Regions from separate parts of the Thioclava sp. NG1 genome, predicted to be linked through region 1. Evidence: riboswitches for the same ligand, from Rfam matches in the RefSeq annotation. Region 1 holds a riboswitch; each other region holds the start of a gene.
The links. Region 1 has a riboswitch for thiamine pyrophosphate ahead of thiC (phosphomethylpyrimidine synthase ThiC). Riboswitches for the same ligand answer to the same signal wherever they lie in the genome.
Positions count from the first base shown of each region.

Region 2: linked by a shared signal. The riboswitch ahead of thiB (thiamine ABC transporter substrate binding subunit) and the one ahead of thiC (phosphomethylpyrimidine synthase ThiC) in region 1 are both predicted to bind thiamine pyrophosphate.
Region 3: linked by a shared signal. The riboswitch ahead of thiM (hydroxyethylthiazole kinase) and the one ahead of thiC (phosphomethylpyrimidine synthase ThiC) in region 1 are both predicted to bind thiamine pyrophosphate.

Region 1 is NZ_QFBB01000006.1:18,239-25,509, reverse strand. It holds gene DEM26_RS12510 (S8 family peptidase) at 1-1,002, shown strand, start outside; TPP riboswitch at 1,086-1,206, shown strand; gene thiC (phosphomethylpyrimidine synthase ThiC) at 1,321-3,117, shown strand; gene DEM26_RS12500 (FAD-dependent oxidoreductase) at 3,114-4,082, shown strand; gene thiS (sulfur carrier protein ThiS) at 4,051-4,248, shown strand; gene DEM26_RS12490 (thiazole synthase) at 4,250-5,017, shown strand; gene DEM26_RS12485 (thiamine phosphate synthase) at 5,017-5,610, shown strand; gene DEM26_RS12480 (HesA/MoeB/ThiF family protein) at 5,607-6,575, shown strand; gene DEM26_RS12475 (GntR family transcriptional regulator) at 6,624-7,187, opposite strand; gene DEM26_RS12470 (methyltransferase domain-containing protein) at 7,263-7,271, opposite strand, start outside.
Region 2 is NZ_QFBB01000010.1:110,977-118,247, reverse strand. It holds gene DEM26_RS16820 (thiamine/thiamine pyrophosphate ABC transporter permease ThiP) at 1-963, opposite strand, end outside; gene thiB (thiamine ABC transporter substrate binding subunit) at 939-1,931, opposite strand; TPP riboswitch at 1,968-2,072, opposite strand; gene DEM26_RS16810 (DUF4139 domain-containing protein) at 2,246-3,847, shown strand; gene DEM26_RS16805 (hypothetical protein) at 3,879-4,571, opposite strand; gene DEM26_RS16800 (carbonic anhydrase) at 4,709-5,359, opposite strand; gene DEM26_RS16795 (hypothetical protein) at 5,563-5,907, shown strand; gene DEM26_RS16790 (leucyl aminopeptidase family protein) at 5,993-7,271, shown strand, end outside.
Region 3 is NZ_QFBB01000002.1:84,569-91,839, reverse strand. It holds gene DEM26_RS03520 (hypothetical protein) at 1-186, shown strand, start outside; gene DEM26_RS03515 (cytochrome P450) at 318-1,577, shown strand; gene DEM26_RS03510 (hypothetical protein) at 1,899-2,135, shown strand; gene tenA (thiaminase II) at 2,247-2,918, opposite strand; gene thiD (bifunctional hydroxymethylpyrimidine kinase/phosphomethylpyrimidine kinase) at 2,915-3,718, opposite strand; gene thiE (thiamine phosphate synthase) at 3,715-4,326, opposite strand; gene thiM (hydroxyethylthiazole kinase) at 4,326-5,123, opposite strand; TPP riboswitch at 5,185-5,279, opposite strand; gene DEM26_RS03485 (c-type cytochrome) at 5,590-6,045, shown strand; gene DEM26_RS03480 (pyrroloquinoline quinone-dependent dehydrogenase) at 6,089-7,271, shown strand, end outside.

The DNA of each region.
Region 1 (7,271 bases):
GCCCTAAGCGCGATCAACGCAAGCCGCGGCGTGGCCGGGGCGCTGCGCGCGACGCTCTCCAACCAGCGAATGATCGTCACCGATGCCTTTGATCGGGGCTATCATGTGCCGACCAGCAGCTTCGTGGCGGATTACGCGGATGCCAGCGCCGCCCGAGCCGCGACGGAAGCCTTCGCGATGGGACGGACGGATGCGATCAATCTGAGCGCGGGCACCGGCACCTTGTCACTGTCGCGCGGCGACGGTTCCGCGATTGCCGGAACAGGCTGGGTCGACAGCGCCGCGATGGCCGCGCCATACCTGAAATCTTTCGATGCCACATCCGCGCTGCATTACGAAATCGGCCTCGGCGACGGGCTGTCGGCGTCGATTTCGCAGGCAGGCGGCGGGGCTGGAGATATCACCTCGCATTACATCGCCGGCTCGCTCAGTGCCCGGTTTGGCGTTGGCAAGCTCTCGATGACCGTCGGCAGCCTGCATGAAGACGGCGGCTTCCTGGGAACCTCGGTGGGCGGCGCGTTCGGTGGCGGCCTGTCCAGCGATACCCGCTTCGTTCAGCTCGGCATGAACGTCGCCCTCGGTGACGGCACCTCTCTCGCGTTCACCGCGGCCAATGGCAGTTCGAACTTCTCCGGAGACGGTTTGCTTCGCTCCGGCAGCGGGCTGCACTCGAACGCCTATGCCTTGGGCCTGACAAAGCGAGGGTTTCTGTCCGGCGATGATCGTGTCTCCATCGGGATTTCGACGCCGATCTCGCTTGCCTCGGGCAAGATGACGATGAGCGTGCCGACCGCCGTCGGGGCCGCCGTCGGAAACACGCGCTCCGACAAGGTGGTGATGACGGCCTCCTCGGTGAATATCGAAAGCGCAGCACCCGAGCCCGACCTTCAGTTCGGCTATTCGCGCACGGCCGGGATCGGTCGTCTCGGCGCGGGGCTTGTCTACGAACCCGGGCAGCGTTCCGCGATGGGGGTTTCGCTGGGATGGACGGCGCGCTTTTGAACCGCTGACGCCGGGCGCGCCGATCACGACCGCCGGAAGTCGCGCGGACGCGCCTTGCCAGGTTCGAACTTGGCTCCTACAACAGGATCACGCAGGGGAGTCCCGCTTAGGGGACTGAGAGGCTGACAGGGTGAAAACCCGGTGACGCGACCCTTTGAACCTGACCCAGTTGATACTGGCGTAGGAAGCTAGGCGCGCAGACCGGGAAGAGTCTTTCTATCGTTGCGGGCCATGACAAAAGGCCGTTCGGCCTTTGGTTTCCCAAGCGTCTCTCAATTGGTGTCCTCTGAGATCGAATGCTTGAGGAGCACCGAAACGATGAACATTCCCAACCCCACGATCACCACCGGTCCGCTGCCGGCGTCGCGCAAGATCTACGTCGAGGGCGCTTTGCATGAAGGTCTGCGCGTGCCGATGCGCGAGATCGCCATGCACCCCACTGCCGGGGAAGCACCGCTGCCGGTCTATGACAGTTCGGGCCCTTACACCGACCCCGAGGTCACGACCGATATCAATGCCGGTCTCGCGCCGCTGCGCCGGGCATGGATCGAGGCGCGCGGCGATGTCGAGAGATATACCGGGCGCGATGTCCGACCCGAGGATAACGGCTTTGCCGAAGGGGCGCGGCTGACGCCGGAATTCCCGGTCAGGCGGCAACCGATGCGGGCCAAGGGCGACCGCGCGGTGACGCAGCTGGCCTATGCCCGCGCAGGCATCATCACGCCCGAGATGGAGTTCGTCGCGATCCGCGAGAACCAGCTGCGCGAGGCCGTGGGACCGCGCGACGGGCAGGACTGGGGCGCGAACCTGCCCGATTACGTGACGCCGGATTTCGTGCGCGACGAGATCGCCGCAGGCCGCGCGATCATCCCGGCCAATATCAACCACCCGGAAGCCGAGCCGATGATCATCGGGCGCAATTTCCTCGTGAAGATCAACGCCAACATGGGCAACTCGGCCGTCACCTCCTCGATGGAGGAAGAGGTCGACAAGTTGGTCTGGGCGATCCGCTGGGGCGCCGACACCGTGATGGACCTCTCGACCGGGCGCAACATCCACAACACCCGCGAATGGATCATCCGAAACAGCCCCGTGCCGATCGGGACCGTGCCGATCTATCAGGCGCTGGAGAAGGTGAACGGGATCGCCGAGGACCTGACATGGGAGGTCTTCCGCGACACGCTGATCGAACAGGCCGAGCAGGGCGTCGACTACTTCACGATCCATGCAGGGGTGCGTCTGCACATGGTGCCAATGACGGTGGAGCGCGTGACCGGGATCGTCAGCCGGGGCGGCTCGATCATGGCGAAATGGTGCCTGCATCACCACAAGGAGAGCTTCCTCTACGAGCATTTCGAAGAGATCTGCGACATCTGCCGCCGCTACGACGTCTCGTTCAGCCTCGGCGACGGGCTGCGGCCGGGCTCGATCGCGGATGCCAATGACGCTGCGCAATTTGCTGAGCTGGAGACGCTGGGCGAACTGACGAAGATCGCCTGGGCGAAGGACTGTCAGGTGATGATCGAGGGGCCCGGTCATGTGGCCATGCACAAGATCAAGGAGAACATGGACAAGCAGCTGGAGTGCTGCCACGAAGCGCCGTTCTACACGCTCGGTCCGCTGACCACGGATATCGCGCCGGGTTACGACCACATCACCTCGGGGATCGGGGCGGCGATGATCGGTTGGTTCGGCTGCGCGATGCTGTGCTACGTCACGCCGAAGGAACATCTGGGCCTGCCCGACCGCGACGACGTGAAGACTGGCGTGATCACCTACAAGATCGCCGCCCATGCCGCCGATCTGGCCAAGGGGCTGCCCGGCGCGCAGCGGCGCGACGATGCGTTGAGCCGTGCGCGTTTCGAGTTCCGCTGGGAAGACCAGTTCAACCTCTCGCTCGACCCCGATACCGCCCGCGAATTCCACGACGAGACGATGCCGAAAGAGGCCCACAAGGTCGCGCATTTCTGCTCCATGTGCGGGCCCAAATTCTGCTCGATGCGGATTTCGCACGACATCCGCGCCGAGGCGCAGAAAGAGGGGATGGAGAGCATGGCCGCCAAGTTCCGCGAAGGCGGGGAGCTTTATGTGCCCCTCAAGGGGTCGGGCGAATGATCACCATCGCAGGCGGCGGCCTCGCGGGGCTGTCCTCGGCGCTCGAACTGGCGCGCGCCGGGGCTGCGGTGCGGGTCTTCGAGGCGGCAGAGGAGATCGGGGCGGGCAGCGTGTCACGCTATGCGGGCGGGATGCTGGCGCCGTGGTGCGAAGCCGAAAGCGCCGAAGAGGCAGTGGTCACGCTGGGCGCGCGCGCGGCAGACTGGTGGGCCGAGATCACGCCGGTCACGCGGCGCGGCACGCTGGTCCTCGCCCCTCCGCGCGACAGTGCGGAACTGACGCGCTTCGCCCGCCGCACCTCCGGCCATCGCACGCTCGATCAGGCGGCGATCACAGAGATGGAGCCGTCCCTCGCGGGGCGGTTCGCACGCGGGCTGTATTTCGCGGAGGAGGCGCATCTCGACCCGCGCCGCGCGCTGCGCGATCTGGCGCGGGCCGCGCGTGACGCCGGGGTCGAGATCGTGTTGGGAACCACGGCCCCCGCGCAGGTGGATCTCGATTGCACCGGCTTTGCCGCCGACCTGCCTGACCTGCGCCCGGTGCGCGGCGAGATGGCCATCCTGCACTGCCCGGAGGTCGAGATCACCCGCACCTTGCGCCTGCTGCACCCGCGCATCCCGCTCTATCTCGTGCCGGGCGGGCAGGGCGTCTACATGATCGGCGCGACGATGATCGAAAGCGCCGCGACGCGCCCGATCACGCTGCGCTCGCTGACCGAAATGCTCAGCGCCGCTTTCACGCTGCATCCCGGCTTTGCCGAGGCGAGCGTGATCGAGACCGGGGCAGGGCTGCGCCCGGCCTATCCCGACAACCTGCCCCGCCTCGAGAGGCACGGCGGGACGCTTCATCTCAACGGGCTTTATCGCCACGGCTTCCTGCTTGCGCCTGCGATGGCGGCCCGTGTCACGCAACATTTCTTTCCGGAGGGCTCCGATGCAGCTCATCGTCAACGCGAAACCGCATGAGATTGCCGCGCAGGACCTCGCAGCCGCGCTGGCAGAGCTGGGCTTTGCCAATCCCGCCATCGCCACCGCGCTGAACGGAGAGTTCGTGCCCCGGGCCAACCGCGCGGCGACGCGGCTCACCGAAGGCGACCGGCTCGAAGTGCTCGCACCGATGCAGGGGGGCTGAGATGAAACTCTATGACACCGAACTCACCTCGGCGCTGCTTCTGGGCACGGCGCAATATCCCTCGCCCGCGATCTTGTGCGAGGCGATCCGCGCCAGCGGCTGCGAGGTCATCACCGTAAGCCTGCGCCGCGAGGCCACGGACGGCGCGGGCACGCAGTTCTGGGACATGCTGCGCGAGACCGGGATGCGGGTGCTGCCCAACACCGCGGGTTGCCATTCCGCGCAGGAGGCCGTCACCACCGCGCGGATGGCGCGCGAGGTCTTCGGCACCGATTGGATCAAGCTGGAGGTGATCGGCCATGCCGACACGCTGCAACCCGATGTCTTCGCGCTCGTCGAGGCGGCGGGGGCCCTCGCGCGCGATGGCTTCAAGGTCTTTCCCTACACGACCGACGATCTGGTCGTCGGCGAGCGGTTGCTGGAGGCCGGGTGCGAGGTGCTGATGCCATGGGGCGCGCCGATCGGCTCGGGGCAGGGGCTGCGCAACCCCGATGCGCTGCGCGCGATGCGGGCGCATTTCCCGACCGTGCCGCTGATCGTCGATGCGGGGGTCGGGCGGCCCTCGGATGCGGCGCAGGCAATGGAGCAGGGGATGGACGGGGTGCTTTTGAACACCGCTGTGGCGAAAGCCGGCGACCCGGTCGGCATGGCACGCGCGATGGCGCTGGCGGTGCGGGCGGGTCGTGCGGGGCATCTTGCCGATCCGATGGAGCGGCGCGACATGGCCGTGCCCTCGACCCCGGTTCTGGGGCTGGCGGAGTTGATGTGATGGAGCGGTTCTACCTGATCACCTCGAATGTCGCGCAGCTGGAGCGTCTGGTGCCGCAGGGCGTCCGGCTGGTGCAGCTGCGGCTCAAGGACGTCCCGCCCGCCGAGACCCGCCGCCAGATTGTGCGGGCGCGGGATATCTGCGCCGTGCATGGTGCGCAGCTGGTGGTAAACGACTACTGGCAGGAGGCGCTCGACCTGCGCTGCAGCTTCGTCCATCTCGGGCAAGAGGACATGGACACGGCGGACTTGCCCGCGCTGCGCCGCGCCGGGATACGCTTTGGCCTGTCGACCCATGATGAGGCGGAGTTGGACCGGGCGCTAGGGCAGGACCCTGTCTATGTGGCGCTCGGACCAGTCTATCCGACGAAGCTGAAGAAGATGAAATGGGCGCCGCAGGGGCTGGAGCGCGTGGCCCGCTGGAAGGCGCTGACGGGCGGCGTGCCGCTGGTCGCGATCGGGGGGCTGACGCCAGAGCGCGTGCCCGGTGTGTTTGCGGCAGGCGCCGACAGCCTTGCAGTCGTCACCGATATCCAGCAGGCGCCCGACCCGGAGGCGCGCGTGCGCGCGTGGCTGAGGGTCTGCGCACCATGAGCCGCTATGCCCGCCAGATGATCCTGCCCGAGATCGGCGCGGCTGGGCAGGCGAAGCTAACTGCCGCGCATGTTGCCGTCATCGGGGCCGGGGGCTTGGGCTGTCCGGTGCTGCAATATCTCGCCGGGGCGGGCGTGGGACGGCTGACGATCTTCGATCCCGACATGGTCGAGGAAAGCAACCTGCACCGCCAGCCGCTCTATCGGATGGCCGATCTCGGACGCCCCAAGGTCGAAGCCGCGCGCGACGCGCTGCGCGCCCTCAACCCGCAGATCGCGGTCGAGGCGCGCGCTACCGCGCTCGGGCCGCAACGGGCGGAGAAGATCGCGGCGGAGGTAGATCTGGTGATAGATGCCGCCGACAGTTTCGCGGTGTCCTACATCCTTTCCGATGCTTGCCTGAGGTGGCAGACCCCGCTGATCTCCGCGAGCGTTCTGGGCCAGACCGGCTATGTCGGCGGCTTTTGCGGTGAGGCACCCTCGCTGCGCGCGGTCTTCCCGGACCTTCCCGCCTCCGGCGCGAGCTGCGCCACGGCGGGCGTGCTGGGCCCGGTGGTTGGTGTGATCGGCTCGCTGCAGGCGCAGATCGCGCTGCGCGTGCTCCTCGGGGCCGACCCGCCCGCCTTGGGCCGGATGCTCACCGCCGATCTGGCGGAGCTTTGCTTCGGCGGGTTCAGCTTTCTCGGCACGCCCGAGCCGGAAAGGCCGCTGCGGTTTGTGTCGGCCGACATGCTGTGTGAAGGCGATCTTGTGATCGACCTGCGCGGTGAAGACGAAGCGCGCTCGCCGATTTCCGCCGGGGCCGTCAGGCTGCCCGGTTCGGAACTGACGGCGCTGGAGCCCGCCTCCGGTCAGCGGGTCGTTCTGTGCTGCGCCTCGGGCCTTCGGGCGTGGCGGGCCGCGCGCGTTCTTCAAGAACGCGGTTTCGAGGCGCTCGCCTTGCTTGCCGCCAAGGCGGATGGGTGATGCAGCGCCGGAGGTTCCCGCGTCGAGGCCGCGTGCGGCGCGGCCGGTTCAGTTCAGCCGCTGCAGATGGCGCGTCAGAATTGCGGCGGCGGACTTGGCGTCCTGACGCCGGATCGCGCTCATGATGCCGTGGTGATCCTTGTCGATGCGGGGGCGCCAGCGCGCGCGGTAATGAACGAGGATGTAGCGGGCCGCGAGGTTCTGCATGTTCTCGACCGATTCCAGCAGGCGCGGCATCTCGCAGGCCTCGTAGATCTTGATGTGGAACGCGCGATTCTGCTCTTCCCAGTCGTAGATATTGGAGGCCTGATCGCAGGCCTGACGCAGCTCGTCTGCCTGTTGCACCTGTGCGGGCGTCAGGTTGGGCACCGAGTGCAGAAGCGTGAGCGGTTCGAGCGCCAGACGCATGAGTTTCAGCTCGCGCTGCGCCAGCGGATCCAGCGGCGCGACGTGAACCCCCTTGTTGGGCCGGGACACCACCAGCCCGCGCGCGGACAGCTTGAGCAGGGCTTCGCGGACCGGCACATGGCTCACGTTGAACTCTGCGGCGACATAATCCTGCCGGAGACGTTCGCCCGCGATCAATTCGCCGCGAATGATGCGGCGGGCCAGTTCGTCGGCGATCAGGTCGGGGGTGGGCGCGGCAGGAATGGTCTCGGACTTTCAAGGGGGCGTGTGGGCCGAAGGTCAGGGCAT
Region 2 (7,271 bases), on a different contig from region 1:
GACCATCTCGGGCAGGTTGGCCACCGCCGGAATGCCCCGGGCGAAAACGGTGCCGATGGGAAGCAGCAGGAAGGCGCTTGCGAGCCCGATCGCGAGCGCGTCGAAGAGCGCACGCCCTATCCCGCCGGACAGCTGCGGGATCGGCGCGGCGCGGCGGTCATGCCCCGCGCCGAAACTCGACGGCAGGGTGGCGCGCGCCGCGATCAGCAGCGCTGCGACCGAGATCGCGACCTGCACCAGCGCAAGGCTCGCCGCGCGGCCCATGTCGAAATCGAAGCGGAAGGCCTGATAGATCGCCAGCTCCACCGTGGTCGCGCGCGGCCCGCCGCCAAGGGTCAGGGCCACCGCGAAGGACGTCAGGCAGACGAGGAAGATCGCAAGGAACGCCCCGGGCAGCACGCTGCGCAGCATCGGACGTTCGAGGTGACGCGTGACCTCCGCAGGGCCGAAGCCGAGGGTCGCAGCAAGGCGAAACCGCTCGGCCGGGATCGCCTCCCAGCCGTGCAGGATCATCCGGGTCGCAAGCGGCAGGTTGAAGAAAACATGGGCCACGATGACGCCCTGCGCGCCGTAGATCGAAATCGGATCGATGCCGAGCGGGGCGAGGGCCGCATTGACCAGCCCGCGCCGCCCGAAGACCGCGATCAGCCCGAAGACCGCGACGATCACCGGCAGGATGAAGGGAGCCCCCAGGAGCGAAATCAGCAGTCCGCGCCCGGCGAAGCGGCGGCGATGCAGCGCACGGGCGACCGGCACCGCCAGCGCGCAGGAGATCAGCGCCGAGGCCGCCGCCTGCCAGAGCGTGAAGCGGATCGCGGCGAGATCGGTTTCGCGCAAGCCGGTCAGCCCGCCTGCCCGGAGCGCGACTGCCGCCAAAGTGCCAAGGACAAGCGCGGCCAAAGCCGCACCCGCCAGCACCGCCCAGATGGGCGTGCCTCTTATCTGGAGAAGGCGCGTTGCCATTCTTCCAGCGCCGGACCGCGCAATTTCTCGGCCTCGGCCTCACCCAGGTAGAGCGTCTTGTCGGGCATCGGGAGTTTCTGGAACACCTCAGGCAGCTGATCGTGGGGCAGTTTCGCCGGGAAGGACCAGTTCGCCGTCGCGATCATGCCTTGGAAATCGGGGCTCAGCACGTAATCCATGAATTTCTGCGCCAGCTCGGGATGCTTCGAGGTCTTGAGCTGCGCGACCAGTTCGGGGGTGAAGTAATGCCCCTCGGGGAAGATCGCGGCGGCCTTGGAGTCGTCGTCCTCGGCCATGATGTGATAGGCGGGCGAGGTGACATAGCTCAGTACCATATCCGCCTCGCCATCGGTGAACATGCCGTAGGCCTCCGACCAGCCCGGCGTCACGGTCAGCACCTTGGGCGCGATTTTCGTCCAGGCCTCTTCGGCCTTGTCGCCATAGATGTCCTTCACCCAGAGCAACAACGACAGACCCGCGACCGAACTGCGCGGATCTTCGATGACGATCTTGTAGGCGTCGTCGGGCGCATCCAGCAAATCCTGGAAGCTCGTGGGCGGGTTCTTCAGCTTGGTCTTGTCATAGACGAAGGCCAGTTCAGACCAGTCGAAAGGCAGGAAGATCGGATCGTCCCATTTGACCGGCATGGTCAGGTCGGACGTGTCCTCGTTATGCGGGGCGAACAGGCCCGTGGCGCGCGCCTTCGCGGTCACGTCGGTGTTCAGACCGATCGCGACATCGGCGGAGGTCTTGTCGCCTTCGAGCAGGATGCGCGGCAGCACATCGCCCGACACGAATTTCAGATCGCAATCGCAGGTCGCCTCGAACCCCTTCTCGATCGCGGGACCGGGGCCCCATTCGCTCGTGAAATAATCAGGCGCATAGACGGTGAGCACGGGCTTGTCCTCGGCCGCCGCCATCGTGGCGATCAGGCTCAGGGCTCCCGCAAGCATCAGGTGGGTTTTCATGCCTCACTCCTTGGGCTTGCCGGGCGGAGTGGGGCCGGACTATCCGGCTACCTTCCCTCCGCCGGTCTTAACCGGTTCAGGTTCAACGGGTTCGCGTGGCTCGCATCTCAGCCGGATCATCCGGCACCCCGAGGTAGGGCGCAACCTATGCGCGCGGGACTTCGGACGCAAGGGCAAGCAGTCGTAGCCCCCCGACGCCTAGCACGAACGCTCTGGCGAGTTCCCGCCAGTGACGACCCGCGCCGGATTTCAATGGCTTGCAACTGCGCGCAGGCCGACGCAGGCTCGATCCGGAACGGATGTGGGAGGAACCGATGCGCATCACCCTGACGGCGGCCCTTATGGCCGCGACCGCCCTGCCCGCCTTGGCCGACACGATCGAGGCACCGGGCAAGATCACGGCCGTGACGCTCTTTCCGCAGGGCGCGCAGGTGGTGCGGCAGGTGGAGGTGAAGGCGCCCGAGGGCAGCCATGACCTGCTGGTTCCGGGGTTTCCCGAAGGCACCGACATCTCGACGCTGCGGGTGTCGGGTGACGGTGTGCAGATCGGCGCGGTGAGCCTGATCTCAGGGCGCGCGCCGGCGACCAGCGGAACCGAAAGCGCAGCGGTGAAGGCTGCGCGTGACCGGCTGGCCTCTGCAAAGGAAGCCCTTGCGGAAAAGGAAGACGCGGTGGCCGTGATCCGCGCCAAGGCGCAGGCCGCGCGCGACCAGATCACATATCTCAAGAACACCGACTCGCAGGTCACCGCGCCCGAACAGCTGCGCGCGCTGGCGCAGATGGTGGAGGATCAGATTCTCTCGGCCACCGAACGCGCAATCGCCGCCGAAGCGGAAGCGCGCCGCGCGGAAGCCGCGCTCGACCCCGCGAAAGAGGCGGTGAAGCAGGCGCGAGCGGCGCTCGATGCGCTGCTGAACCCGGCGAAAGATCGAGAGATGCTCAGCGCGAAGGTGCAGGGCTCGGGCACGCTGACGATCACCTCTTACGTTAACAATGCCGGGTGGCAGCCCTCCTATGATCTGCGGCTCGACCGAGACAAGGGCGCGGTGGATATGGAGCGCTTCGTCTCGGTCCATCAGGCCACCGGCGAGGACTGGCGTAACGTCGACCTGACGCTCTCGACCGCTCGCCCCGGCGGGCGCGCAGAGCCGGGCGAAGTCTATCCGCGCCTCGCGCACATCGGCGACCCGGATGCGCCGCCCGCACCGGTGCCGATGAAGCGCTCCCTCGCGGCATCGGATGGCGCCGCCGCGCCGATGGCGGAAGCAGCGATCAGCGACCGCGCCGATCTTCAGATGCAGGGCGAAACGGTGACCTACCATTACCCGAGCGCGGTCGATCTGCGCGACGGGGTCGACGATCTCCGCCTGAGCCTCGATTCCAAGACCCTCCCGATGGAGGTCTTCGCCGAAGCCGCCCCGCTGACCGATCCCCAGGCCTATCGCGTGGCCGAGGGCAAGAACGGGACCGGCGAGATCCTGTTGCCCGGCCCCGCGAACCTCTATGCCGATGGCGCGCTGGTCGGCCAGTCGCATCTGCCGATGGTGGCGGCAGGGGATGACCTGACGCTGGGCTTCGGGCCGATCGAGGGCATTCGCGTGGACCGCCGCATGCCCGACACGATGGAGGGCGACAGCGGCTTCATTTCCAAGTCGAACGAGCGCCGCGAAGTCGTCGAGATCGAGGTGAAGAACCTGACGGACAAAGGCTGGCCGATGCGGGTGATCGACCGGGTACCCTATTCCGAACAGGAAGACCTGAAAATCACTACCAAGGCGACCCCGCCCGCGAGCGAGACCGATTACGACCATCGCCGCGGCGTGCTCGCATGGCGCTTCGATCTGGGCGCGGACGAGACCAAGACGATCCGCACCGAGACCACGCTGAGTTGGCCCACCGACAAGGTGCTGCGCTAGGTCAGCCTAACGCAAAGGCCTCCGCGCGCGATCAGGCTGCGTTTCGCGGGTTCGCCGCAGCCCGCAGTTTCGCGAGCAACGCTGGCGACAGGCGCAGGAACCCGCGCGCGGGCGGTTCGGCCTTGGCCGCCTCGGGCGGCTCTGTCTCTGCACCGCCGGTCTTTTCGGCCGCCTTGGACGCCTTCTCCTCCTGCACGGCTTGCGCCCCCGCCGCCTGCGCCGCGGCATACTCGGCGGCGGCGGCCTGTGCCGTCACCGTTTCCGCCGCGCCCTGCCCAGACCTCGCGCCGACGATCTTGGTGCGGCCGCCATCGTCCCCCGGAAACGGCGCGGCGAAGCGCAGCACCAACTCCGTCAGGCTCGGGCCGATCTCGTCGAGCAGCAACAGGAAGCGGTTCGTCGGCCAGGCATGCAGACCCAGCGCGCCCCCGCCCGCAAGCCGCAGCACGAAGCCCGCATCCCGCAGCCGATGTTGCAGATCGAACCAATCGCGCGCCTGATCCAGCGCCGCTTGCACCGCCGCCATTTCCGGCAGCGGCTCTTTCGTGGTGGGGAGGGCGGATGTTGGCTCCTCCGGCAGCCCCTCCTGCAGGACGCGCCGGATCAGCTCTGCCGGAGGCAGGCCGAACGCGCGCGCCTCCGCCGCAATGCGATCGATCATATCGAGCGGCAGCCGCAGGGAGACGAGACGATGCTGGGAATGCGGTCGGGATGCAGGTGACATGTCGGGTCAAAGCTCGTTGGCGTGGGCGGGGTACCCGCAGCCTCGCCCATCAAGCTTAACAGCCCGTGAATGCCAATTGGTTTTCCCCAAGGCGGAGCAATCGGCCTCGCGAAGGGGGTCAACGAATTTGCAAAGCCTCAGAGCTTCTCGAACCGATCCGAGCCGGAGACGTATTGCTCGAGCGTACCCTCGCCGATGTCGTGGCGCAGCCCGTGCAGCGTCATCCGATCGGCGTCGAGCGCTTCGCGCACGAAGGGGAAAGTCATCAGGTTCTCGAGGCTGACTTTCACGGCCTCACGCTCGAGCGCCAGCACCTGCTGATCCTCGGGCAGGTCGGTGACGCGCTCGTAGCCCGGACGCAGAAGGTTCAGCCAGGTGCCGACGAAAGAGCTTTTCTCCTCAAGTTCCGGCGCATGACCCGAACACATCGCGTGGCAGCCCGCGATGCCGCCGCAATTGCTGTGGCCCAACACGATCAGATGCGCGACCTTCAGGCTGGTCACGGCATATTCGACCGCCGCCGACGTGCCATGGTGATCACCATCGGGCGTGAATTCCGGCACGAGGTTCGCGATATTGCGGTGGATGAAGAACTCACCCTGATCGGCACCGAACATCGAGGTGACATGCACGCGACTGTCGCAGCAGGCGATGATCATCGAGCGCGGACGCTGCCCTTCGGAGGCGAGACGGCGATACCAGGCGCGGTTTTCGTCATACGCAGTCGCGTGCCATCCCTGGTAACGGTTCACAAGGTAGCTCGGCAGCGGCTTCACATGCTCTCTCATCGGTCCCCCGGTGTTTTTGGGTCTGGTGTCTCGCGTCTTATCGCAGCGTCAAATACCGCGATGCAGGCCGGGTTACGAGAGGTTTCTCCGCGTCGCTCAATGAAATCTTGAGACCTGTCGGCCATATTGCCGCCCGGGTGATGGCGAAATCAAAGGGGGGTGTCGTGGTGACACAGGTGTCTCGTTTGCGTTGCAAGGAACGGATGTCGCTGGATACGACGCGGCTATCGGTGCTCTACGTGGAGCTGGGACAGGTCGATGCGGAGCGGGTCATCTGCGCCACGGTCGAGGATCTCGCCGTGCAACTCGCCGCCTTGGAAGAAGCCGCGAAATGGCGCCAACGCGCCAAGATGCGGTGCGCAATCGTCAAGGTGATCGACCTCTCGGAACATGTGGGTCTGGTGTCGATGGTGCGCACCGCGCGCGACCTGTCCGAGTGTATCGCGACCGGCGATGCGGTGGCGCAGGCGGCGGTAATGGCGCGGCTGAGCCGGATCGCGGAACGATCTCTTACCGAGGTCTGGGACATCGGCGACCTGTCCTCCTGAAGTGCGCGCAATCGGGCCTTGCGGGCAGGCGCCGCGGCGCTAGGCTCTGGGGCGAAGAAACCACCAGAGCCAAGGAGCCGCCCCCATGAGCGCAGACGCACCCGCAGATTTTTCCTTTCTCGCCCCGCGCCCGGCAATGCGCTTCGCCGAAGCCGACGCGCCTGCCCGCGCCCTGATCGCCGTCGCGCCCGAGGATATGGAGCAGGCCCTGGCCGATCTGCCGCCCGCACAGCGCGCCTTCGTCGAGGCAACGGGGTTCAAGGCGAAGGCGGGCCAGGTCGCACTTCTGCCGGGGGCGGACGGCGCGGAGGCGGCGCTGCTGGGCCTCGGGACCGCGGCGGCACGGGCAAGAGAGCGGTTCTCGCTGGCGCGCGCGGCGTCGACCCTTCCCGAAGGCGCGTGGCGGATCGAGGGCGATTTGCCGGAATCTTTGAGGGCAGAGACGGCGCTCGGCTGGCTGCTCGCAGGTTATCGGTTCGACCGCTACGCCGAAGCCGCAGCGCCGAAAGCGCGGCTGGTTTGCCCGGACGGGATGGATGCTGCGCAGATCGAGGCCGTCGCCGAGGGCGAGGCTTTTACGCGTGACCTGATCAACACCCCCGCCTCCGACATGGGACCGGAGGAACTGGAGGGCGCGGCGCGCCTGCTGGCCGACCGCCACGGCGCTGAGGTCAAGGTCGTGAAGGGCGACGACCTTCTGACGCAGAACTTCCCTATGATCCACGCCGTCGGCCGCGCCTCGCCGCGCACGCCGCGGCTGATCGAGTTGAGTTGGGGCAGCGAAGGGCCGGCGTTGACGCTGGTCGGCAAAGGCGTCTGTTTCGACACCGGGGGGCTGAACCTGAAGCCCGGCGCCTCGATGGGGCTGATGAAGAAGGATATGGGCGGCTCGGCCACCGTACTGGGGCTCGCGCATATGATCATGGCGACCGGCGCGAAGATGCGCCTGCGGGTGCTGGTCCCGGCGGTCGAGAACTCGGTCGGCGGCGACAGTTTCCGCCCCGGCGACATCCTGACCAGCCGCAAGGGGCTGAGCGTCGAGATCAACAATACCGATGCCGAGGGACGGCTGGTGCTGGCCGATGCGCTGGCCTATGCCGATGAAACCCCACCCGACCTGATGGTCTGCATGGCAACGTTGACGGGGGCTGCGCGGGTCGCACTTGGGCCGGACATTCACCCGTTCTACACCGATGACGAGGGCGTCGCGCAGGCTTTGGCGAAGGCCTCGGGGGCGGTGGCCGATCCGCTCTGGCGGATGCCGTTCTGGGCGCCCTACGAGGCGAAGATCGAACCCGGCATCGCCGATCTGGATAACGCGCCCTCGGGCGGCATGGCGGGCTCGATCACCGCGGCACTCTTCC
Region 3 (7,271 bases), on a different contig from region 1:
TCGGAACTGCCCGCAGAATCGCGCGAGACCGTCATGGCGTGGATCGGCGAACGCGAAGTCATGCATGACGGTCAGGAAGATCCCGGCGCGGACCCGGACGCGACCGACGCGCTTCCGCTAAGCATTGCCGAGGAGTTCCAGCAGATCGCGACGCTCGCGCGGCGCCACCGCCGCGGCAATGGGTGATCCGTCCGGCCGAAGCGCAGAGGACGAAGGCAGACGCCCGTGATGCCACCTGCCGCGGGCTTGGCGCAGCCCGCATCGGCGTCGCGCCCCTAGCACCAGCAACCAATCAGGCCCATAGCGAGGCAAGGCAAATGCAGAATTCCCAATCCATTCCCCATCTCTCGGGGATCGACAGCACCCGGGCCTTCCTCAGCGAGGGCTATTCGTTCATTTCCCGCCGTTGCGATCAGCTTGGGAGCGATGCGTTCCGAACCCGGCTGATGCTGCGCCCCGTGACCTTCCTGCGCGGACGCGACGCGGTACGCAGCTTCTATGAGCCGGGACGGATGACGCGTCGCGGTGCTATGCCGCCCACCGTGGTGCCGCTTCTTCAAGGCAAGGGCAGCGTGCAAAGCCTCGACGACGAAGCCCATCACATCCGCAAGCAGATGTTTCTGGACCTCATGGACCGCGACCGACTGCGCGCGGCCCGCCGGATTTTCGCAGAGGAATGGCAGGCTGCGGCCCGCAGTTGGCAAGGCTGCGAGATCGACTTCTCTGATGCCGTCGACGGCATCATGACGCGAACGGCGCTGCGCTGGTGCGGCATCGACCCGGCACAGCACGACGTTGCCAGCCGCGCGCGCGAACTCAGCACGATGTTCGCCGCGGCCGGCACGCTCGGGCCTGCCTATCTACAGGCACGCTGGCTCCGGGCGCGGTGCGAGCGTTGGGCGCGCAGCCTGATTTCGCAGACGCGCGAAGCGGACGGACCTGCCGGAAGCACCTTGGCCAAGCTCGCCTTCCACACCGATCTGGACGGCAGCCGGATGAGCGAAGACGTGGCCGTGAAGGAACTCCTGAACATCCTGCGTCCGATCGTGGCGGTCGGGCGCTATGTCGTGTTCGCCGCCCACGCTCTGCACTCCCACCGCGCAGCCATCCCGGCCGTTGCGGAAGACGACGAGCCGACCTGCCGCGCGATCGCCGAGGAGGTGCGCAGGCTCTACCCGTTCTTCCCGGCGATCGGCGGGCGCGTGCGCGAGGCGTTCGACTGGCACGGCGCCCGGTTCGAACCCGGCGATTGGCTGGTCCTCGATCTCTACGGCACCAACCACGACCCTGACATTTGGGAGGACGCGGAACGCTTCCGCGCCGAACGCCATCTGGGCCGTGACATCCAACCCGAGGGGCTCGTGCCGCAGGGCGGCGGCGACTATCTGCAAAATCACCGCTGCCCGGGCGAATGGCTCACGATGGAGCTGCTGACCGAAGCCGTCATGCAGCTGCGCAAGCTCGATTGGACGGTCCCCGAGCAGGATCTGACACTTTCCGACAACCAGTTCCCCCCGCTGCCGGGAGGCGGCCTGCGCATTGCAGTCCAGCCGGAGCATCCGAACGCGCGCTGCTGAAAACTCCGGGGCGACAGGCCGAACGCATGCCAGATACCATGTCGAGCATGGGCAGGTCGCAGCCGGTCGAACGCCCCGGCTAAGAGACTTCGTGCCGGCGCCCAGCCCGCGCCAACTCTTGACGTCGTCCCGCGATAGACCAGATTATTTTCGAAATGACGTTCGCATCGAGTGGCCAAATTGTCGGATCCACATCCGGATTAGGCCAACATGCTGCTAGATTGACCCAAGGCGCCGCAGACAATCCGCCTTTGCCAAACAGCCTGAACGAGGTCCGCTATCAACGCCCAGTTACTTGCTGCCCTGATCCTTCTGCCGTTCGTGTTCATCGCCATTTACGCAGGCGTGCACGAGTTCCTGCGTTACAAATCGAAGGGACGTGCGAATTACGGCCTGATCTTCGATGAGGAGACCGGAACCTCCTACGTGACCGGCATCTCCGAGGAGGAGGAGGCCTTCGACCCCGAAGATTTCGATCCCAATGACTACAACGAGACCGCGGCCGTCGAGGAAACCGACGGGGAAACCAGCGAGGAAAGCGACGAGCACAAATCCTGAGCCTCGGAAATCCGGCCCCGCCATCGACGCCCGACAGGCGATCGAGGCGCGCGACACCGGCGAGCGGCAAGGACCGGAAGCCGACGAAGGCGCCCCCTTTCGGTTCGCGCCTCAAGCGGCAGGCTGCTGCCAGCTTTCGCCGCGATAGGCGCTGTCCCAGAACCGCCATTCATGCCAGCAACTCCGCGCGAAGGCGCGGTGCATCCGGGCTCGCGCGGGCGCGTCTGCAATCGCGCCCAGCCTGTCCGTCAGCTCCAGCATTCGCGTCACGCTCTGATCGAACGCCTCTCCGGAATAGGTCGCGATCCAGGCCGCATAGGGATTTTCAGCGCCGCTGAACTGCGCGATCTCCCGACCGATATCGCGATAGATCCAGAAACATGGCAGCAAGGCCGCCACCGCTTCGGAAAAATCGCCGATCGCAGCGCTGCGCAGCAGAAAAGAGACGTAATGATCGCAGGCCGCCGAAGGCTCGATCCGCGCGAAATCTTCCGCCGAGACGCCGAACAGCCCCATGTAATGCGCGTGCAATTCGCGCTCGACGGCGATCGCTCCAGCCGCTGATCCCGCAAGCTGCGCCACGGTCGGGGCATCCGGGGCTTTGGCGGCGGCCAGCGCGAGCGCGCGGGCGAAGCCTTCGAGGTAATGTGCGTCCTGAATGATGTAGCCCTGGAAGGTTTCCCGATCGAGGCTTCCCTCTGCCAGTTCGCGATTGAAAGGCATGTCATGGATTTGGCGGCGCAGCGGCGCGGTCGCCTGCGCGAGGTCTTGGGCGAAGCTCATTTCTTCTTCTCCTGGAATGCGTGGAAATGGTGCACCGGCCCGTGCCCCGACCCGACAGTCAGCCGATCAGCTGCCGCAATCGCCGCGCTCAGATACGCCTTCGCCCGCTGGGTGGCCTCCGCGAGCGGCACCCCTGCCCCGAGCCATGTCGCCAGCGCCGAGGACAGGGTACAGCCCGTCCCGTGCGTGTTGCGCGTCGCGATGCGCGGTGCGTCAAGCCAGAGCTCTTCCTGCGCCGTGACCAGCAGATCCGGGCTTTGGTCGCCTTGCAGATGACCGCCCTTCAGCAGCACCGCACGCGGCCCGAGCTCGCGCAGCGCATGGGCCTGATCGCGCATCTCGTCGAAGCGCGTCGCCTCGGCGCAGCCCAGCAGATCGGCGGCCTCGGGCAGGTTCGGCGTGATCAGATCGGCCCGGGGCAGCAGGCTGTGCAGCGCGGTCACCGCCGCCTCTGCCAGCAGCCGATCGCCGCCTTTCGCGACCATCACCGGATCGAGCACTACCGGACAGTCGAGCCCGGTCAGCCTCTCGGCCACAGTCTCGATGATCGCGGCATCGCCCAGCATTCCGATCTTGATCGCGTCGGTACGAACGTCTTCGCGCAGCGATGCCAACTGAGTTGCGATCAGCGCCGTGTCGCACAGGCTCACCGCCTGCACGCCGCGCGTGTTCTGGGCGGTCAGCGCGGTAATCACGCTCATCGCGTAGCCACCATTGGCGGAGATGGCCTTGATATCGGCCTGAATGCCCGCCCCGCCCGATGGGTCGGAACCCGCGATAGTGAGAATATTGGGGATCATGTGTCGCTCCATGCGTTGCGCAGGGTTCGGGTGGCGCGCGTCATGTCGGGGGCACGCGAGATGGCAGAAATCACCGCGAGACCGGCACCGCCCGCCGCGCGGATTGCGGGCGCGTCAGTGGCAGTGATCCCGCCGATCGCGAGGCAGGGAAGATCGGTGCGCGAGACGATCCGGGCAAAGCCCACATGGCCGATCGGGGCGGCATGGTCGGGCTTCGAGCCGGTCGCATGGATCGGACCGACGCCGAGATAATCGATGCCGGGAGGAACGGCGGCGATCTGCGCCTCGGTCTCGATCGAGAGGCCTAGGAGCATGTCGGGCCCGATCCGGCGGCGGATCGCGGCGGGGTCGCCATCGCTCTGGCCGATATGCAGCCCTGCGGCCCCAATCTCGATGGCCACCGCGACCCTATCGTTCACGATCAGCGGCACGTCATAGGGGGCAAGCGCTTCGACCAGCGTCCGGGCCAGCGCGGCGAATTCTGCATCGGGGAGCACCTTGTCGCGCAGCTGCACCCAGCCTGCACCGCCCCGTGCCGCGGCCACGGCTTGCGCGAGCACCGGCTGCGGGGCGGCCGGGTCGGTGACGAAACAGATGGACGGGATCATCATGCGGATTCGATCCGAGCTCCGGTGCTCAGCGCCTCGGCGTCGATCGCATAGAGCGCATCGAGGAACGCGACCTGAAAACTTCCCGGGCCTAAGGCACTCGCCCCGGCGCTCTCCCCGGCGAGCCCGAAATAAGCCAGCGCCGCGACGACCGCCTCGAAGCGAGGCTGTCCTGCGAGAAACGCAGCCACCAGACCAGTCAGCGAACAGCCCAGAGCGGTCACGCGCGGCATCATCGCATGGCCATTGGCGACCCGCGCAGCGCGCTCCCCATCCGTCACAAAATCGACCGCGCCGGTCACCGCAACCACGGCCCCGCTCATCCGGGCCAAGGCCCGCGCGGCGCCTTCCGCGGTCTCGACACTCTCAGTGGAATCCGCCCCTTTCCCCGCGCCAGCCGCGCCAGCCTCGCCCGCAAGCGCAAGGATCTCCGACGCGTTGCCGCGGATTGCCGTCGGGCGCAGTTCCACGAGCCGCGCACCGAGCGCACGCCGATAATCCGTCGCGCCGACAGCGACAGGGTCTAGCACCCACGGGGTTCCCTGCGCGCTCGCGACCTTGGCCGCCGCCGCCATCGCCTCCGCCCAGGGCGGCGACACCGTGCCGATATTGATGCTGAGCGCCTGCGCGAGTCCGGCGAACTCGGCCGCCTCCTCGCGCGCATGCACCATCGCGGGCGAGGCGCCGGAGGCGAGCAGAACATTCGCCATCACGTTCATCGCGACGTAATTGGTGATGTTGTGAACGAGCGGCGCGGTCTGCCGCATCGCCGCGAGATATTGTCCGGGATCTTCCATCGCTCTCTCCTTGGCTGCGGGCATCAGGAGAAGTGCGAGGGGGCAAAGGCGGGAACGCGCCTGACCGTCTCACGCGCCTCCCTCCGCCGGCATTATCCGGTTCAGGTTCTAAGGGTTCGTCTCAGCCCGGTTGCCCGAGCGCCCCTGTCGCTTCGCTCCGAGAGGTGACAGCCTTCGCGCCGCCCGTCAAGCCGGGTCAGACGAGGCGCCCACAGCTTCGCCGCGATCAGCATCCAGCGCATATCCGTGAACGGCGGAACGGTTCTGGTCGCCGTCATATGGCAGGCCGGAAAGAGCGAAGATACGGGCGTCGTTTTCGGATCCGCTTTCCCATCCGAAAGCTGCTCGGTGCAGCCCCGTCTGCCTGATGCCCGCAAAGCAGAATGGAACAAAGGCCCCTTGCATCCGTTGGGGAACCATATCCCCCACCGCTCCGTCCCAGCATTATTGAGCGAGGTTTTTTAGCATGAGACGTCTAGACACGCATTCCGGAACGGCCCTGACCGGCCTCGTTACCGCCCTTGTCCTCTGCGCGAGCGCAGCCTACCCGGGCTCTTCGGACCAGCAGACCCTCTTCACATCCAAGCAGGCATCGTCAGGCCACGACGTGTACAAGAAGCACTGCGCCGATTGTCATGGCAGCGATCTGATGGGGGATGCAGGCCCGGCACTGGCGGGCAAGAAATTCGCCGACAGCCTCGACTACAGCGGCATGACCGGCAAGCAACTATACGACTTCATCGCGAAGCACATGCCCAAGGATGACCCGGGCGAGCTGACCGACAAGCAGTATCTCCAGACATTCGCCTATCTGCTTTGCAAGAACGGTTTCAAACCCGGGGACAGCGCGATCGACCAGAAAGCGATCGATGCGATGGACCTGCAGCCGTTACCGGACTCGTCGCAGTCATCCTGCGACTGACCCGACCGCCGCGGCTGATCATTTCAAGAGAGGAGGACCGAACATGGCACATTTGCCACCATTCACCGCGACCTCGCGAGGCGCCGTCCGACCTCTGATCCTGTCCGTATGCGTGGCGGCCCTGCCGGCACTTGCGCACGCGAAGCAGAGTGACGAGATCCAGGGCACGAGCGACACGAACCGCGCCCAGATGAAGGAGCTTCCCGCTTCGGCGAATGTCGCTGTCGACGACAACGCGATGCGATCCGCCAAGGACAACAAGTCCGATTGGTTGCTGCATGGCCGGAGCTACAGCAACCAGCGCTATTCGCCACTCGACCAGATCACGACGGACAATATCGACAAGCTGCACCCGGTTGCCTTGGTGCAGACCGGAAAGGTCGCCAGCTTCGAGACCACGCCGATCGTCGTCGATGGCGTGATGTATATCTCGACACCGATGGTCGATAACGAGATGACGGTCATGGCCGTCGATGCCGCAACCGGCGAGACGTATTGGAGCACGACCTATGACGTCTCGCAGGTCAAGACCTGCTGCGGCCCGGTGAACCGGGGCGTGGCCGTGGGTTACGGTAAGGTCTACATTGCGACGCTCGACGCCAATCTTCTCGCGCTCGACGCCAAGACAGGCAAAAAGGTGTGGAAGACCAATCTCGCAGACCCGCAAGCGGGGTTCTCGGAAACGATGGCGCCGCAAATCTATGACGGCAAGGTGATCGTCGGCAGTTCCGGCGGCGAATGGCCGATCCGCGGCTTCGTCGCCGCGATCGATGCGAAGTCGGGCGAGGAGGTGTGGCGCTGGCACGCGACGGATCCCGACACGTTCGAAGGCGACTCGTGGAAGTCCGGTGGCGGCATGGTCTGGACGACCCCCGCAATCGATCCGGAGCGAAACATGGTGATCTTCAGCACCGGCAATCCGAACCCCGACCTCGACGGCTCTAGCCGCAAAGGCGACAACCTCTATACCGACTCGATCGTCGCGCTCGATGCCGATACCGGCAAGCGCAAATGGCACTATCAGGAGGTCAAGCACGACGTCTGGGATTACGACGCCGTCAGCAATGTCGTGCTCTTCGACGCCAAGGACTCCAACGGCAAGGTCGTTCCCGCTGCGGGCGAGGCCGGCAAGGTCGGCTGGCTCTATGTGGTGAACCGCGAAACCGGCGATCTGATCCGCAAGTCGGACCCGCTCGTGAAGATGTCGGACAACATGTTCACGCCGC